2 regions of the Vibrio sp. DW001 genome follow, and region 2 is predicted to be linked to the other one. Evidence: predicted binding sites of a transcription regulator. Region 2 holds the regulator's gene; the other holds the start of a gene.
What was found. The regulator MetJ, encoded in region 2, represses methionine synthesis genes. The targets are predictions, from matches to a motif close to TTAGACNTNTANANGTCTAA.
Positions count from the first base shown of each region.

Region 1 (7,007 bases), 1.0 Mb from region 2:
TTTTCGATCTCTACGGTGTGTATGGTAGACCAAAATGGGCGGAACAATTAAATGCGTTTATCCTTAGAAAAGCGAAAAAGAATAACCGTTTCTTGGCCTGCCTTGCGAGAAATGCAATAAACCGGACACCACCGCTAGGTTTCTTTAAAGACTTTGTGATGGAAAAAGATGGACGTCATAACAACTCCATTAATTTAAAAAGACGAGGTACGGCACCTTTAGCCGATCTGATCCGTGTTCATGCTCTTGCTATTGGCTCCCAATCTCAGAATTCATTTGATCGATTAGAAGACATCATCGAAGCAGGGATCTTACCTCCATCAAAAGGTAAAGACCTGCAACATGCGATGGAATTCATCTCCTTGGTCCGTATTCGTCACCAAGCATTAGACATTAAAGCAGAGCAAGAACCCGACAACAATATTGAACCTGAAAACATGTCAGATTTTGAAAGACGTAATCTAAAAGATGCCTTTTTGGTCTTAAGCAGTGCCCAAAACTTTTTAAAGTTCCGCTACAGTGCAAATAGCATGAAGGGGTAACCAATGCAAAATCTCAATTACCAAGAGATCTTAAACTGGAAGGCTTTTTTACATATAAAGTCGTCAGAGAGTAAAGATAGCCGGCTAACCAATTTTTATAATACCAGCACTTACCAAGGTGACACGCAACTTAAGGACATAGAATTCGTTGCCTTAGATTTCGAAACTACGGGTTTAGATGCCAATCAAAATAGCATCATAAGTATTGGTTTAGTTCCTTTTACCTTACAACGAATTGCTTGTAGATCAGCGAAACACTGGTTTGTCACACCAGAAGACAAACTCCAAGAAGATTCGATAATAATTCATGGTATTACCCATTCCGATTTAAAAGGTGCACCTGATTTGTTGCGTATTTTGGAACAGTTATTGGATGAGCTAGCTGGAAAGGTTGTGGTGGTACATTATCGCAGAATAGAACGTGACTTTTTTGACGCAGCGCTTCGCGGTTTGATTAATGAAGGTATTGTTTTTCCAGTTATTGATACCATGCAAATTGAAGCAGACATTCAAAAAACTCAACCAAAAAAGATCATAGATTGGTTTAAAAACACTCGTCCAATTTCGATTCGACTTGCCAATAGCCGAACACGTTATAACCTACCCACCTACCCTCCGCACGATGCCTTAACCGATGCCATTGCGACTGCCGAGTTATTGCAAGCGCAAATTCATTACCATTTTAGCCCCGAAACGCCCATCAATAAACTTTGGTTATGACATTTTAGTGATAAAAAAACCGAGTGCCAATTAATCACTCGGTTTTTTTTATCTATCAATTCAGAGAATTAATAAGGACGTTTCTCGGTCCGTAAGCCCATAAGCAAACTTACACACATCACCAACAAAATAATGGTGAATGGTAAGGCGGTCGAAATAGCGCCGGCTTGCAAGGCTTGAATAGCTTCAGTACCACCCACCCAAACAAGAGCCGCAGCAATAGCACCTTCAACCAATGCCCAGAATACGCGTTGAGGAACGGGTGCATCCACTTTGCCACCTGATGTGATGCTATCAATAACCAATGAACCGGAATCGGATGACGTCACAAAGAAGACCAACACTAACACAACGGCCAAAATAGACAGAGTACTGCCCAACATTGGCAGTGCATCAAACATTTGGAACATGGCAAGCGGTACTTCTGTTAATCCTTTTTCACCTAACGTACCGATGTTATTAACAACCTGATTGATTGCCACACCACCAAATACCGACATCCAAAGCGTCGTAACTACCGTTGGAACAATCAATACTGCCGTCACGAATTCACGAATAGTACGGCCACGTGAGATGCGAGCAATGAACATGCCGACAAAAGGTGACCATGAGATCCACCATGCCCAATAGAAAACAGTCCAACCATGCATCCAAGCTTGATCTTCACGACCAACTGGATTACTTAACGGAATAATGTTTTCAATATACCCCATGACGGTAGTCGGTATGGTCCCCATAGACACTGCAGCAGTCAACATGGCAACAAACACCAATAACGCTAGCGCCAAAAGCATGTTGATATTACTGATGATTTTTACGCCACCATCAATACCACGAACCACTGAAACAACCGCTAATAAAGTCACAACGAAGATAATAATAACTTGCAACGTTAAGTCATTATCAATACCGAATACATGGTGAAATCCACTGGCTGCTTGTTGAGCGCCAAGTCCAAGTGATGTAGCAAGACCAAATAAAGTGGCAAGTACGGCTAAAATGTCAACGATATGTCCCGGCCAACCCCAAGTACGGTCGCCTAGAATCGGATAAAAGACCGAACGCATAGAGAGCGGCAAGCCTTTATTGTACGCAAAGAATGCAAGAGAAAGAGAGACAACACCATAAATTGCCCACGGGTGAAGTCCCCAGTGGAACATGGTTGCACCAAGTGCAAGCTTGGCCGCTTCTGGTGTGTTAGCAGCAACATTGAGTGGCGTTTCGTACCATCCGGTAAAGTACGCAACTGGTTCTGCAACTCCCCAGAACATTAGACCGATACCCATACCTGCCGCAAATAGCATTGCTATCCATGACATCATCGTATAATCGGTTTTGGCTTCATCTCCCCCTATACGGATTTTACCATATGGCGAAACAATCATTGCCAAGCAAAAAACGACAAAAATATTGGCTGACCACATAAATAGGCCATCAAAAGCACCAATTATTTGCCACTTTAACCCGTCCAATATGGACTTTGATGTTTCCGGTTCAACCAGCAAGATCGCAATTAAAAAGAGGCCGATTAAGGAAGCGCTGATCCCAAAAACAGGATTATGTACATCAAAACCCCACTTTTGAATATTATCTTGTCCGACCGTGTAGTCGGTATTATTAATACTGTATTTATCTTTTTTGGTATCCATTGGTCCTCATTTAGAAAAATTTCCATTTGATTGTGAGGGTCTAGTGTACTTCATTCGAGTCGTACTTTCTAAAATTGTTACCCCAACAGACTAATTCTAACGCAAGTTGCTATGTAAATGTTCCTGATTTTTCTTCGATTTGCCGTCTCTCTGTGTAGCTAAACAAGCGATTTTCACCTCGCTCTATGTCTTATCCAACCTAGCATAATAATCATCAAAAACACTGATTACATTACTAATGATTACTTATAAAACAGGCATTTAAATCCAACAAAACAACAACCTATAGCCGCAACAATCAACCGAAGTCACTAATCATGCAAAATACTAATAATCAAGATGAATACTTAGAGATTGTTCATGATTCCGTTTAGAGTAATATTTTGGACGTCCAGACATCCCTAATGGATGTAAACACAATAAAAAAGTAAGAATGGACATTCTAAAACATAAACTCAACACATAAGGAATAGACACATGACAACGACAACTCATATCTTAGGTTACCCACGTATTGGAGAACAAAGAGAATTAAAAGTTGCTCTAGAAAAATATTGGCGAGGTGAAAGTAATCAATCCGATCTAAAAGCGGTAGGCCGTAAATTAAGGCGTCAAAACTGGGCAGTCCAAGCTGACGCGAATTTAAGCTTTGCTGCCGCAGGTGATTTTGCATGGTACGATCATGTACTCACCACCACACTTCTTCTTGGACACGAACCCAAGCGACACAAAGAAGCTAACCCTGACCTTGATACCCTGTTTCGTATTGCCCGCGGCCAATCGAAAACGCAATCTATATGCTGTAGTGGAAATTCTGATACAAAAAAAGATAAAGCAGCATCAGACATGACAAAATGGTTCAATACTAATTACCATTACATTGTCCCTGAATTCAGCAAAGATGACGTTTTTCAGGTAAGTTGGCCACAACTGTTTGATGAAATAGAGGAAGCGATAAAAGCAAATCATAAAGTAAAACCGGTACTCCTCGGACCCATATCCTACCTTTATCTTGGTAAAGAAGTAGACGAAGGTTTTGACCGTTTGTCATTGTTACCTCGTTTATTAACCGCTTATCAAACTATTTTGACAACGCTTTCTAAGCTAGGTATTGAATGGGTGCAAATAGACGAACCAATTCTTTCTCTTGAACTAGACGAACCGTGGTCTAATTCCTTTGAAGTCGCCTATCAAGCACTACAAAGCGACCTTAAAATCCTATTAACAACCTATTTTGATACGGTAACAGACACACTTGACCAGATCGTTAAACTTCCTGTTAATGGCCTCCACATTGATCTGTCAGCCGCACCAGAGCAGCTCGATGAAGTATTAAGAAAATTGCCGCATGATTGGGTTCTTTCTGCGGGTGTCATCAATGGTCGCAATGTATGGCGTACCGATCTCGCTTCTCAGTTAACTAAACTCCAGCCCGTAAAAGAAAAGCTCGGTGATAAATTATGGATAGCAAGCTCCTGCTCACTTTTACATAGCCCAGTGGATCTGGGATTAGAAGACCAGATTAATGAAGAAGTGAAAAGTTGGTTTGCGTTCGCAAAACAGAAAGTAACCGAAGTCAGTGTGTTGGGTGCCGCTCTTGATGGGGACCAAAAGGCCATTTTACATTGTGAAACTTACAGTCAACCTATTGTCTCACGTAAAAGTTCATTGCAAGTAAATAAGCCACAGGTTAAAAACCGTCTCAGTTCTATTACCAAAGAGCTCGCAGAACGAAGTGCACCATATTCCGAACGCTCTGCACGTCAATCTGACGTTTTAGGTTTACCATTACTTCCAACAACGACGATTGGGTCTTTCCCACAAACAAGTGAAATTCGCGTCCAACGTAACGCCTTTCGTACCGGTCAAGTATCAACATCGGATTATGCACTAACCTTGAAAGGGCACATTGCCGATGCGATAGAACGTCAAGAAGCGCTAGGTCTAGATGTATTGGTTCATGGAGAAGCAGAACGTAATGACATGGTAGAGTACTTTGCTGAGAACTTATCAGGTTTCCAAACAACGAAGTTTGGTTGGGTACAAAGTTATGGCTCACGCTGTGTGAAACCGGCGATAGTGATCGCAGATATTGAACGAGAAAAACCAATATCCGTTGAGTGGTCCACTTATGCTCAATCATTAACGACCAAGAAAGTGAAAGGGATGTTAACAGGCCCAGTGACCATTCTATGTTGGACATTTCCACGAGAGGACATCTCACGCAAAGAGGTCGCAAATCAGTTGGCACTCGCGCTACGAGACGAGGTGTCAGATTTACAAGATGCAGGTATTAACATTATACAAATAGATGAACCTGCCATTCGTGAAGGCCTACCGCTTAAAAAGAGTCGCCATGCTGAGTATCTGGAATGGGCGGTAGACGCGTTTAAGATCTCGGCTGCAGGTGCTAATCCAGAGACTCAAATTCACACTCACATGTGTTATAGCGAATTCAATGAAATTATTGATTCCGTCGCCGCATTAGATGCCGATGTCATTACAATCGAAACCTCTCGTTCTAATATGGAACTTCTGAAAGCATTTGAAGCGTTTAATTATCCAAATGCAATTGGTCCCGGCGTCTACGATATACACTCACCAAACATTCCCTCTGAAGAATGGATTGTGAATTTGATGAAGAAAGCCGCAGAAAAAATCCCAGTTGAACGTTTATGGATAAACCCTGATTGTGGCTTGAAAACGCGTAACTGGCCTGAAACTGAAGCCGCGCTTGCAAACCTAGTTTCTGCCGCAAAAACACTGCGTATTGAATTGTCATAAGCAAAAAACTTAATACATCCGTCAGTACTCGCCTCTTCCTTGATAAAAGACACTCATGGGATGGATATAATACGATATATCCATCCCATGCTCCTTTCAAACGAATAAAATAGGAAAATTACCCCTCATGTTTATAGGGTTAAAATGTTGCTTAATAGTTGCAATATTGTGTTTACATTTCATTTTTTTCGTGAAAGAGTTACGTTATTATCTTCCAGTTATTTTAAAAAAAGCAGCTGAAAATGTGGGCGCCATCGCGTAAGGTGAAATTGAGCAGAAAGATGCAAAAATACTTAATATAGATCACGGAATTTAATGCGTAAGTGCTTTAATTTCGCCTCGAAAAGACTTTTTCTTAATTTATTGCAGAGGTAGAAATGCTAGAACTAATCATTGGATTGGTAATAACAATCGGAGTGGGTTACTTCATTGTAAAAGGTTACAGACCAGCAGGGATACTGCTTACAGCGGGTTTGTTGCTCCTTATCTTAACAGGTATACTTGGCCATACGGTTTTACCGGCCAAAATCGCTTCAACAGGTAATTATTTCACAGATTCACTAGAATTCATCAAGTTTATGCTAAAACATCGTGGTGGTGGTTTAGGCATGCAAATCATGTTGCTTTGTGGTTTTGCGGCTTATATGACCCATATTGGTGCAAATAATGTAGTAGTAAAACAATTTTCAAAACCTTTAGCTGTCATTAAGTCACCTTACATTCTTTTAGTTGCTGCTTATATTGTTGCCTGCCTTATGTCTCTTGCTGTAAGTTCAGCAACGGGTCTTGGTGTGCTCTTAATGGCAACATTATTCCCGATGATGACGGCAATGGGTATCTCCCGTCCAGCGGCTGTCGCCGTTTGTGCTTCTCCTGCTGCCATCATTCTATCTCCGACATCTGGTGATGTTGTGGTTGCTGCTGAAAAAGCCGGCATGGCATTGGATGTCTTTGCTGTTCAAACCGTACTGCCAGTTTCACTTTGTGCCATTGTTGTCATGTCTGCTGCTGCCTATTTTTGGAACAAGTATTTAGACAAAAAAGAAAACACACCAATGGAAAAAGTAGACATCTCTACTATGGAAGTTAAAGCACCAGCGTATTACGCGGCGCTTCCGTTCCTTCCTATTTTCGGTGTATTTTTGTTTAACGGCAGAACGATTGAAGGTTTGAGCCTAGACATTTATACCATTGTTGTTTTATCGATATTCATCGGTGCTATGGTCGATTACATAACCAAAGGCTTTAAAGGTAGAGAAACGTTAGAAGATATGGATTCTTGCTATGAAGGTATGGCGGATGCTTTCAAAGG
Region 1 covers NZ_CP091975.1:2,494,840-2,501,846, forward strand. The annotation lists gene L3V77_RS11295 (DUF294 nucleotidyltransferase-like domain-containing protein) at 1-542, shown strand, start outside; gene L3V77_RS11300 (3'-5' exonuclease) at 546-1,262, shown strand; gene L3V77_RS11305 (BCCT family transporter) at 1,331-2,911, opposite strand; gene metE (5-methyltetrahydropteroyltriglutamate--homocysteine S-methyltransferase) at 3,389-5,695, shown strand; gene dcuC (anaerobic C4-dicarboxylate transporter DcuC) at 6,073-7,007, shown strand, end outside.
Region 1: metE (5-methyltetrahydropteroyltriglutamate--homocysteine S-methyltransferase) is a predicted target of MetJ. The motif match lies at 3,295-3,314, and genes of this name have one in related genera.

Region 2 (7,007 bases):
ACAACTGTATGGCGGCCTTTGCACTATGTAAAAGTTTTTGCATAGTGCTTCTGTGTGGTGTTTGCAGTAGGAGTTGCCATCGCGCTTTCCCTGCCCGTTTTGCTAGAGGCGCAGGTGTGGGTCCCATGATCATAGAATAGTTGTCAAATAATGGATTGGACTCAAGTGTATGTCTGATCTGTCTCAAAAAATTTTCTACTAAATCGCTGTTATTTGCTTCCGCTCTAAATAGCGTTAGATAGGTGAAAGGAGGGAGCTTCGCCCGCTTCCTTTCTAGCAACGCGGTTTGTGCGAAGTGGTGGTAATCTTTGTAGAGAAGTGCTTGTAATAAAGGGTGATCTGGGTGGTGTGTTTGCAATAAAACCTCACCTGGTTTACTTGCTCTACCCGCTCTACCTGCAACCTGAATAAAGAGTTGAGCCAAACGCTCTGAGGCTCGAAAATCGCTGCTGAATAAAGAACCATCCACATCAAGTAAACCGACTAAAGTGACATCAGGAAAGTGGTGACCTTTGGCGAGCATCTGAGTGCCAATAAGTATCTGAACTTCATTGTTCCGAATGTTTTTTAATGCCGCTTCCAATGAGCCTTTTCGTCTTGTGCTATCGCGATCGATCCTCAATGTTTTAAATTCAGGGAATAGTACTTTGAGTTGCTGCTCCAATTGTTCTGTGCCCACACCTACCGTGACGAGTTGCGTCGAACCACAGCCTTGGCATTGACTGACTACTGGGCGTTGAGAGCCGCAATGATGACATCGCATTTCATTTTTATTTTGATGGTAGGTGTAGTATGCATCGCACCTTTTACAGTCCGCTATCCATCCGCACTCATGACACATTAATGCAGGAGAGAACCCTCTGCGGTTTAGAAACAACATTACTTGATTGCCCGACTCTAAGTGCTTTCTCATTTCAGCAATTAGAGGCGCCGATAATCCGCCCTCTAAATAGAGTCCTTTTATATCCAAAACTTTATGTGTCGCTGGTAGAGCATTACCTGCTCGTTTACTTAATATAAGATGATGATATTTGCCTGATATGGCATTCTGCAAGGTTTCAAAGCAAGGCGTGGCCGAGCCTAAAACAATAGGGATATTTTCTTTATGTGCTCGCATTATGGCCACATCTCGAGCGTGATACCTCAAGCTATCTTGTTGTTTATAAGACGTGTCGTGCTCTTCATCAACAATAATAATGCCGAGATCTTTAAACGGAGTCAGTAATGCGGATCGGGTACCGATAACAATGCCGGCTTGTTTATCTCTTGCTGATAACCAAGCATTGAGCCTTTCTGTATCATTTAATCCAGAATGAATAACGGCAACAGGAACATTGAACCTTCTTTTAAATCGATTGATGGTCTGTGGTGTGAGTCCTATCTCGGGGACCAGAACCAGGGCCTGCTTGCCAACGTCTAAAATAGGTTTGATTAGATTCAGATAAACCTCTGTTTTTCCAGATCCTGTTACGCCTTCTAATAGATAACAACCAAAGTTGTTATTGCTGTTTACTGTGGCGATAGCGACCGCTTGTTCTTCGTTTAATTTTGGTTTTTCACCTGCATTTTCTAGTTCCTCAGGCCAACGAGCCGTCTTGGGTTTTGTTTCTGTAGAAACAATCCAACCTTTTTCATCCAAGGTTTTTAACACTGAACTGGAGATCGCTTCATCAATCATTTGCTGATGTGTTATCGGACCATTTTCAAGTAAGTGCATTACCTTGGCTTGTTTCACGGCGCGACCAAGACCACTCATTAATTGATTTTTGCCCGTTTCAGTGATCTGCCATTCTATAAGCGAGGCAAATTCAGCAGCTTTGCCCTTTCTTAGAGCCGTTGGTAGCGCATTACTAAGAGTTTCGCCCAAAGGGTACTGGTAGAATTGACTGCACCAATTAAGAAGTGTGTAAAGGTTATCAGGCCAAATAGGCTCGACATCTAATACTTGCTTGATGCTTTTTAGTTGATTTATTGGGAAATCAGATTGATGAACCATTGCAGTAACTATTCCAACAAGTGTTTGCCTACCAAATGAAACGGATACACGACCACCGATAACCGGAAATTGATGAGCTTGAATGAGATAATCAAACCTCTTGTCTAGCGGCACTGGTAGGGCAATTTGAGCAATGGTTGGACGCATTATTGATGAGTAGTCAGCTTAATGAAACGAGGGGGATAGTGTAGTTGATGCGCAATGTAATTACGAGAGATGCTCATTGGCTGGAACGAAAGTGTCATACTACGAGGGGGAAGTGGTAGACAAAAATGTGCGCAGAGCGAGTCATTTAGGCGCGAAAAGAAGAATTTGTTGAAAAAAGATTCAAATAAGTTGATTCCAATGGCGTGTTTCATTAGTATACTGCGCCTTGACGGTATATCAATTTATGCCAATTTGTGTAAATACGTGTGGTGTTCGGCTTAGAATCGAATGGCGACACGGCCTATAATGAGGTTTTCCCATGAAAACAGGTATCCACCCAGAATACAAAGCAGTTAGCGCAACTTGTTCTTGCGGTAATTCTTTTGAGTTTAACTCAACTCTTGCAAAAGAATCTATCCACCTAGACGTATGTGACAAATGTCACCCGTTCTACACTGGTAAGCAACGTAACGTTGATACTGGCGGACGTGTAGATCGCTTCAACAAACGTTTCGGTGCACTATCTAGCAAGTAATTGCTATGTTGTAATTCCGAATAAAAAAGGACGCTTATGCGTCCTTTTTTTGATCTCACAGTAAAATAAACTTTATGACTTAAACCTTTTTCTATGTAGGAAGTTTTGTCGCGATCATTTACTATCTATCTGAATACCAAAAACCTCCCCTGCCAATTACAACTGGAAATAAATCTGATGTCCGAAGACACCCAACAAGATGACTTTCGTCAACAAGCACTTAATTATCACGCTTACCCGACTCCAGGTAAGACGGCGATAGCACTCACTAAACCTGCCGATTCTGCTGAAGATCTAGCGCTGGCATATAGCCCCGGCGTTGCCGAGCCAGTACGGGAGATAGCACAGAATGTTGATAACGTGTACAAGTACACGGCAAAGGGTAATACGGTTGCTGTCATATCTAATGGTACTGCTATTTTAGGTTTAGGTAACTTAGGTCCAATGGCGTCAAAGCCAGTGATGGAAGGTAAAGCTCTGCTTTTTAAGCGGTTTGCTAATTTAGACGCCATCGATATTGAAGTTAAGCACCGGACTACTGAAGAGTTTGTAAACACCGTCGCAGCCATCGCGGATACCTTTGGTGGTATCAATTTAGAAGATATTAAAGCCCCGGATTGTTTTGAGATTGAACGTCAACTTATCGAGCGTTGTGATGTACCTGTGTTTCATGATGACCAACATGGTACTGCAATTGTTACAGCAGCAGGCATGCTTAATGCCATAGAGCTTCAAGGTAAAACGCTTGAGGAATCAACCATCGTCTGTCTTGGTGCTGGTGCTGCCGCTACAGCATGTATGGAACTTCTGATTAAATGTGGCGCTCAGCGTGAGAAAATCTACATGTTGGATCGCAAGGGTGTTATCCATACTCGTCGCGAAGATCTAAATGAATATAAAAAAATGTTCGCCAACAATACAGACAAACGTACGTTGGAGGATGTTATTGAAGGTGCTGATCTGTTCTTAGGTGTATCAGGGCCAGATCTGTTACCAGCTGAAGCATTGAAATTGATGGCTGATAAACCCGTTGTATTTGCTTGCTCAAATCCAGATCCTGAAATTAAACCCGAGATTGCACACCAAGTCAGAGATGACTTAATTATGGGGACGGGTCGTTCAGACTATCCAAACCAAGTAAACAATGTTATCTGCTTTCCGTTTATTTTCCGTGGCGCGTTAGATGTGCGTGCAAGTGAAATAAACATAGAGATGAAATTGGCCGCAGTTGAAGCGATTCGTCAATTGACTAAAGAACCTGTACCGGAAGGTGTATTGAAGGCTGCTGGGGTAAGTAAACTTGAGTTCAGTAAAGAGTATATTATACCAAAGCCAATGGACCCACGTTTGCTTCCACGTGTTGCCAGAGCCGTCGCGGTAGCCGCAGTAGAGTCTGGTGTTGCGAGAATTGAACTACCAGAGAACTACATGTGCTAAAAGCGCTTCAAAATAGAAGACATAGATTTTTTATCTCATAACCCCGTCATTCCTGAGAAAACAGGAATGACGGGGTTATGAGTATTAAGTAAATAGAAAAGTAATCGCGCTTGTGCAATTAATTCAATTGGGTGAAGTACTTTCCCAACTGGTTAATTATTCTTCGTCAAACGCTTCAAATTCAATTCCCATTTCTGTCATTAATTTTTTAACTTCAGTTGGAATATCATCAGGACGATCTTTTCTCAAATCTTCATCTGTTGGTAATGGTTGACCCGTATAAGCGTGCAAGAATGCTTCGCAAAGCAGTTCGCTATTCGTTGCGTGTCGTAGGTTATTTATCTGACGACGAGTTCGCTCATCAGTCAAAATTTTCAAAACTTTCAGAGGGATGGAAACGGTGATCTTCTTAACTTGCTCACTCTTTTTTCCATGTTCTGCGTATGGACTTATGTATTCGCCATTCCAATCAGCCATTGCTCACCTTTGTCAAAATAGTCATAAAACAATTATGGGATAGAATTCTAGCGGGATTTACTGCCATAAGCAAAGACATATAGACGTCTAGAGCTATTGACGTCTTAAAAAACTACCAGTAAAGTGTCTTGTTATTAATTCTAACGTTCGAGATTCAGTTATAGTTAGCGGATAAAGAAAAATGATAACTGAATTGATCGCAAAGGAAAGCTAGCACATGAAACAAAAGAAACCCGCCACTATCGCCGTTCGAACGGGCATTGAATCTGACTCTCAGTTTCATGCCGTTGTGCCTCCAATTTACTTGTCTACCAATTATAGCTTTCCAAGTTTTGGTGATGTGCCTAAATATGATTATACCCGTTCAGGAAATCCAAATCGGGGCATGTTAGAGCAAACCCTTTCCGATCTTGAGTCGGGAAAGGGTGCGGTAGTGACTAATTGCGGAACGTCGGCGTTAAACCTCTGGGTTTCTACTTTTATTGGGCCTGATGACCTTATTATTGCACCGAATGATTGTTACGGCGGTACCTACCGACTTTTTAATACTCGGGCTCAAAAAGGGGACTTTAACGTTTTATTTATTGATCAGTCCGATCTAAGCGCACTGGATGAAGCATTAGCTAAAAAACCGAAACTGGTGCTACTAGAGACGCCGTCTAATCCATTGGTTAGAGTGGTTGATATTCAAGAAACGTGCGAGAAAGCGCACGCTGTTGGTGCGCTGGTCGCAGTCGATAATACCTTCATGACACCTATATACCAAAAGCCTATAGATCTAGGTGCAGATTTTGTGATTCACTCTACAACCAAATATATTAATGGTCATTCGGACGTGATTGGGGGAGTTATCGTCACCAAGACAGAAGAACATGCTGAAGAGCTTGCGTGGTGGGGAAACTGTATTGGGGCGACAGGTACGCCGTTTGATAGCTACATGACGTTACGCGGCATACGAACTTTAGGTGCTCGGATGAGAATTCATGAAGAGAGTTCTCGAGAGATCCTAGCTTTTCTCTCAAAACAGGACCTTGTAGGCACTATATATCACCCAAGTTTGCCAGATCATCCGGGCCACGAAATTGCGAAAAAGCAGCAATCTGGGTTTGGTTCTATGTTGAGTTTTGATTTTAATGGCCCGATGGATAAGCTCAAAGAGTTTGTTGGCGCTTTATCGCTCTTTTCACTAGCAGAGTCGCTTGGTGGCGTAGAAAGCTTAATCTGTCATCCTGCCTCGATGACACATCGAGCAATGGGTGAAGAGGCCTTAAAAGAAGCGGGAATAGCACAAACACTGTTAAGGCTATCGGTTGGGCTAGAAGATAGTGAAGACCTTATCGAAGATCTTGATAATGCATTTAAAAAAGTTCAGGAGACAGTTTAAATGACCGTTATGCGCCAACTTCATAAATTTGGTGGAAGTAGTTTAGCCAATCCAGAGTGTTATAAACGAGTAAGGAATATTCTTGCCGAGTACTCTCAAAGTGAAGATTTAATTGTTGTTTCTGCGGCTGGAGACACGACCAATCAACTCATCCATTGGCTGAGTGCTCTAAAGAAAGATGGACGAACGGCACATGAAATATTGATGGAATTGCGTCGATTTCAGTCGGATTTGATACAGCAGTTAATGGATGAACCCAATAAAATGTTGGAGCATCTTCATACCGAGTTTTCTGCCCTAGGTGATTTACAAGCCCCATTAACATTAGAGCAAGAAGCCGAGGTTCTTGGGCTTGGTGAAGTGTGGTCTTCAAGGTTGCTTTCACAACTCTTGTGTCAAGCAAAAATGGCGGCAGTTGCTATCGACTCACGTGACTTTTTGAGAGCGGATATCGGCACGCAACCAGAGGTTGATCGTTCAAGCTCATGGCCATTATTGAAAGAAGTATTGGCACAGCATTCTCAACACCGATTAGTGATTACAGGTTTTATGGCCAAGAATCGTCAAGGGGATACGGTTTTGCTTGGCCGAAATGGTTCTGATTACTCTGCCACTGTCATTGGTGCATTAGCGGAAGCTGATAGAGTGACCATTTGGAGCGATGTCTGCGGTGTCTATAGTGCCGATCCTCGAAAGGTTAATGATGCCTGTTTATTGCCTCTTCTACGCTTAGATGAGGCCAGTGAGCTAGCTAGGTTGGCGGCACCTGTGTTACATAGCAGAACACTGCAACCCGTGGCCCAAAGTGCAATGGATTTAGAGCTTAGATGTAGTTACCAACCAGAAGCCGGCTCAACCAGAATCGAAAGAGTACTGGCTTCGGGTAGAGGGGCAAAGATAGTGACCTCCCTTGATGAAGTTTTGCTTATTGAGCTGATATTTAGCCACGCACATGAATTTGAAAGAGCCAAAGAAGAAGTGTTACAAAGACTCCAACGTGCTCAATTACAACCGTTGGCTTATGAAGTCCA
Region 2 covers NZ_CP091975.1:3,527,397-3,534,403, reverse strand. The annotation lists gene priA (primosomal protein N') at 1-2,143, opposite strand, end outside; gene rpmE (50S ribosomal protein L31) at 2,463-2,678, shown strand; gene L3V77_RS16125 (malic enzyme-like NAD(P)-binding protein) at 2,856-4,115, shown strand; gene metJ (met regulon transcriptional regulator MetJ) at 4,272-4,592, opposite strand; gene L3V77_RS16115 (O-succinylhomoserine (thiol)-lyase) at 4,810-5,976, shown strand; gene L3V77_RS16110 (bifunctional aspartate kinase/homoserine dehydrogenase II) at 5,977-7,007, shown strand, end outside.